Regions from separate parts of the Paenibacillus sp. FSL F4-0236 genome, predicted to be linked through region 2. Evidence: riboswitches for the same ligand, from Rfam matches in the RefSeq annotation. Region 2 holds a riboswitch; the other holds the start of a gene.
What was found. Region 2 has a riboswitch for cyclic di-AMP ahead of NSQ29_RS26890 (C40 family peptidase). Riboswitches for the same ligand answer to the same signal wherever they lie in the genome.
Positions count from the first base shown of each region.

Region 1: it holds a riboswitch for cyclic di-AMP, as region 2 does, so the genes downstream of both, NSQ29_RS24745 (hypothetical protein) here and NSQ29_RS26890 (C40 family peptidase) in region 2, are expected to answer to the same signal.

Region 1 is NZ_JBBOBK010000001.1:5,544,071-5,546,468, reverse strand. Features, by position in the region: cyclic di-AMP (ydaO/yuaA leader) riboswitch at 81-246, opposite strand; cyclic di-AMP (ydaO/yuaA leader) riboswitch at 667-857, shown strand; gene NSQ29_RS24745 (hypothetical protein) at 1,048-1,464, shown strand; gene kdpF (K(+)-transporting ATPase subunit F) at 1,591-1,668, shown strand; gene kdpA (potassium-transporting ATPase subunit KdpA) at 1,681-2,398, shown strand, end outside.
Region 2 is NZ_JBBOBK010000001.1:6,034,828-6,037,225, reverse strand. Features, by position in the region: gene NSQ29_RS26900 (c-type cytochrome) at 1-84, opposite strand, end outside; gene NSQ29_RS26895 (GNAT family N-acetyltransferase) at 212-697, opposite strand; gene NSQ29_RS26890 (C40 family peptidase) at 953-1,444, opposite strand; cyclic di-AMP (ydaO/yuaA leader) riboswitch at 1,450-1,591, opposite strand; gene NSQ29_RS26885 (C40 family peptidase) at 1,952-2,380, opposite strand.

The DNA of each region.
Region 1 (2,398 bases), 490 kb from region 2:
ACCGCAGCAAGAGGAGGACCTCTGCTGCGGTTTTGGAATACAGGTATACACACACCTGTGCCAAAGCGTGGCGGATCAAGGGTCTCTCTCTTTACGCTTACGAGGTTAGCTGTCGGATTCGGACGGTGAGAGTCGCCCTACCTATGTGAGACTTGAACAGTCTCCTTCGGATTCACCCCAAGTAGGCCATGTGGCCTGATGGTTCCCCCGTTCCCTGCAAATGCAGGAACTCAGCGTTGAATGTATTTCGTGAAATAGATTCAACCCGAATCATACTCTTTTCAAGGTGTTTCTGTAAAAACAGAAAGTGTTCTTTTGAGCGCAATTTAAACCAAATCCTGCCTACTACGACGGAAAAGGGAACCAAATAGGTATTTATTGCGAGTTATCGGGCTTCTTCCTCGCTTAATCTCGACTTCTTGTTTTCTTACCTATAAAGGCGATTTTTTAAGATTTCTACATTTGTGGTGAATAAAATCACATGGTATGCCCGCTTTTCGCTAATGGATTAAAACTCGAGTAAACAAGAGATATAGAGAGATTGGATATCAAGTAAGCGCTATCCGATACGAAAATAGTTTTTAATTTGCATTATTTTGGCATCAATCAGGTTTTACAATTCTTCCTGCATAAGGGTATGATTACTCCTGTTTCAACAACAATCGAATATTTGATCCGCTTAATTTCCGTTAAGGAAAGCGGGGGAACCAACAATCGGCAGACGATGTGAGAGTCGGAAGCCGGTTATGGGGTGAATCCTGTAGAAGATGCGAGTGAGCTCGCATCTTCTACAGGTAGGGCGACTCTCACCGCCCGAATCCGACAGCTAACCTCGTAAGCGTATGGAGAGAGGATGAGTGCAATGTGACCGCTAGCGAGCCACAGAGGAGAATCCTTTGTGGCTTTTTGCTGTGCTTTTTTAAGCAAAGCATTTATGGAAAACCTCACGAAGAGGTCGTTATATTCATCATTAGCGGTAGCTTTTCTTTCAAGATCAGGGTGATCAAGTTCTGATCTTACAAGCAAAGCATTTGAGGAGAATAAGAGATGACAGATCAGAATGAATATGTACTGGTATGTGCGCCAACGAAGGCAGGCGAACATTTTATTAAGCTTCTAAAATTCAGAGGCATTAAGATGGCCGGATTGACCAACAACTTGCCTGAGAAGGCCCTACTCGAAGAGATGGGGATTGAACAAGTCGTTCTAGTTGATACCCGCCATCAGAATACTTGGTTTCGCCCGCCGTTCCCGGTAGGACGGGTATATCTGTTCGAGAGCAGCTTTACGTTATGCTGCCGCTACATTCAGATGTGCCGCACCTGGACGACACAGCCGATTTTTGTAATCACAAGCTCAATAAATCCTAGATTGGTCTATAAAAGACTTGGTGCAAGTTATGTAATCTATTCTCATAGTGGTGATGCTGATTTTCTAATCGATAAATCACCTCATCAAGGATAAAAGAAGGAGTGCGGGAGATATGATGGATCTGTATATGGTGGCTTCGTTAGCTGTAATTTACGGGTTGTTTTATGGATTTATGCGCTGGTGCGCAGGTGTAGTTGAGGATACAGGGAGGGATAAGTTGTGATTCTAGTAATCGCTGTTACCCTACTGTTGTTTGTATATCTGGTTTACGCATTGATTCATCCGGAGAAATTTTAAGGAGGGGCATTCATGGGCATTTTGCAAATAGTTGCTGTAATCGTAATTCTTATCTTGCTGGTTAAGCCGATGGGCACGTATTTATATTATGTATTTTCTAATGAACCGAACCGTACGGATCGATGGTTTGGAGGCATGGAAAAAGGGATTTATAAGCTGATCGGCCTGAAAAAACGGGACGGAATGTCTTGGAAGAAGTATGCGCTCAGCTTTGTGTTAACAAATATCGTATTGGTTACTTTCAGTTACATTGTTCTTAGATTGCAGCGGGGATTGCCGTTAAACCCGAATGGAATTACGGATATGGAACAGACGCTTTCATTCAATACAGTGATCAGCTTTATGACCAATACGAACCTGCAGCATTATAGCGGGGAGACGGGGCTTTCGTATTTTTCACAAATGGCTGTCATCACGATGATGATGTTCACATCTGCAGCGAGCGGATTTTCTGTTGCGGTTGCCTTTGTCAGAGGAATCACGGGACGGAAATCAGTCGGGAACTTCTTCGAGGATTTCGTCAAAGCACATATTCGTGTGTTCATTCCGCTAGCTTTGTTAGTTTCATTGGTGCTGGTAGGACTACATGTGCCACAAACGCTCAAGCCATCACTTGAAGTCACTACACTAGAGGGCCAAACACAACAAATTGCTATCGGTCCAGTAGCTTCTTTGGAATCGATCAAACATCTGGGCACGAATGGTGGCGGCTTCTTCGGGGCCAATTCAT
Region 2 (2,398 bases):
TTCTTTACCTGGAAGTGTAAACATAAGTACTACCGCAAAGGCACAGGCGGCAAAAAACAAACCGCTCATGATCCATTTCTGCATCCCAGTTCGTCCCTTCTATGTAAGCTGCTCCCTACATTATAGCTCAAGGTGAAGCGTTATCATAGGGTTTGTGACAAAAAAATGAACGATAATGCCATCAAATCATTGAAAAATATGGAATTTAATATTATTTATCATAGACCATGCAATAAAAAGGTTTGTTTCCTGTGGGGGTTAGGCGCTCATACGTATCGGTAATCGTAAATCCACACTTTTGGTAAGTTCGGATCGCCCGCTGGTTCCAGGTCAATACCTCTAGATCAATCTCACGCTCAGGATAACGAATTAAGGCTGCTTGCACGATTGCATCCATGAATATTTTCCCTAGACCTTGACCGCATAGATCAGGGCGCATACCAATCCCCAAGCGAACAACACCTTCCATTGGAAACAACTGCGCGAATCCACACAAAATCCCTTGCCCATTTAGTATGGAGACATATTGCTCATTCCGTAGCTGCGGGTCACCGAACTCGATTCCAAGAGCCTGCATTTGCTCCCACGGCATCCAGCCGTAAATATTATAAGGGGCAGTGTAATCCCAGTTGCAAACCTCTTCCGCGTGACTGGTCTCCATAGGCGCTACATGAAAAGTAACAGAGGGATTTATCATAAGGTCAAGGACCTCCTTTCACGGGGGAACTTTAAATGTCTTATAATTCTAGCTTAAAATACTTATGGTCCTTATAAGGACATCGAAGGCGTTTATGCTTGTAACTAATTATATACAAAAAGAGGCATGGTCGACTCAGAAATTTATTAGGATTATTGTTTTACAAATTCTGAGAGGGGTAAATACTAAATAAGACAAAAAACAAGCTCTTCCCCAAGAATCAACATCTTGGAAAAGAGCCTATGTACGATTTACTTATTGAACATCATCATTATCCTCTGTCTCAGAAGCAACAGAATGATAAGCATCCGTGCTCATAATTCGTTTAGCACCGATGTAGCGTTTCACGTAGTAGCTATCACTCAGGGAGCTAATCGTTACACCGCGTGAGGAAGATGCGTGTGCAAACTTGCCTTCACCGACATAAATACCGACATGGGAGACACCCTTACCACTTGTATTGAAGAATACAAGATCTCCAGATCTTAAATCATCTTGGGAGATAGCAGTACCCATTTGATACTGGGAACCTGATTGGTGTGGTAGGTTTATACCAATTTTATCAAATACATACATTGTAAATCCGGAGCAATCAAATCCATTTGTGGAGATGCCGCCGGATACGTACTTAGTTCCGATGGTCTTGTCGATCACTTTATCCATTTTGGAATCCGCGAAAGCGCTTCCTGCTCCGATGGTGAAAATAATGGAAAAGCTAAGTACTGCTGCTGCTAGCTTCTTCTTCAAAAGTTTATACCCCTTCCGGATGCCTACGAGGTTAGCTTAAGGGTTCGGTTGAAGGTCCCCTATGACCCCTCTAAAAATGGAGGTCAATTCACCCAAAGTTGGTTCCCCCGTTTTCCTAATAGTTAGGAAACTCGGCTGATACTGTTGATTAGGAATAGCTTGTAATCAATACATGACAAAACCTTTGTAAATAACAACTTAATGATTACAAAAATGTTACTAAAATCTTACTGCAGTTATTGTAACAAACAGAGTGCCGCTTGGCAATCGTTTTTAACATAATCATGCAGAAAAATTCGTTTTTTTTAAAGACAAAATGCATATGTAAGCGATAATATTAAACTAATTTTTATATTTATTGAAATTTTTATCAAATAAAAGTGTTTAAAGTCCGTTCTAGAGGTGTAAAGAATATAATAAGGCAAAAGAAAACCTGGATTCGATTAAGTCAATAATCAAACCCAGGTCTATATAATGTAATTGTGAGGTTATAGTTGTGGGGAAGTATTAATCGTAGGCTATAGCTTGATATGAGGAAGTACTCATTACTCTTTTAGCACCAACGTAGCGATTGGCCCAGTAGGACTGGCTAAGTGAAGTGATGGTCACGCCATATGAAGATGATGATTGTGCGAATTTTCCGTTTCCAACATAAATGCCGACATGGGATACGCCGTTGCCCAATGTGTTAAAGAAAACTAGGTCACCTGAACGTAATTTACTTTTGGCTACAGGAGTTCCGACATTATATTGAGCTTTTGAAGTACGGGGCAAAGAAAGACCCACCTTCTTGAATACATACGTAGTAAATCCAGAACAGTCAAACCCGGCAGTGCTAGTGCCTCCGGTTTTATAGGCAACTCCAATTGTCTTTGAAATAACACTGTCCATCTTAGAATCTGCAAAGGCACTTCCTCCACCAATAGAGAACGCCATCACAAGTCCTAGCGCCGC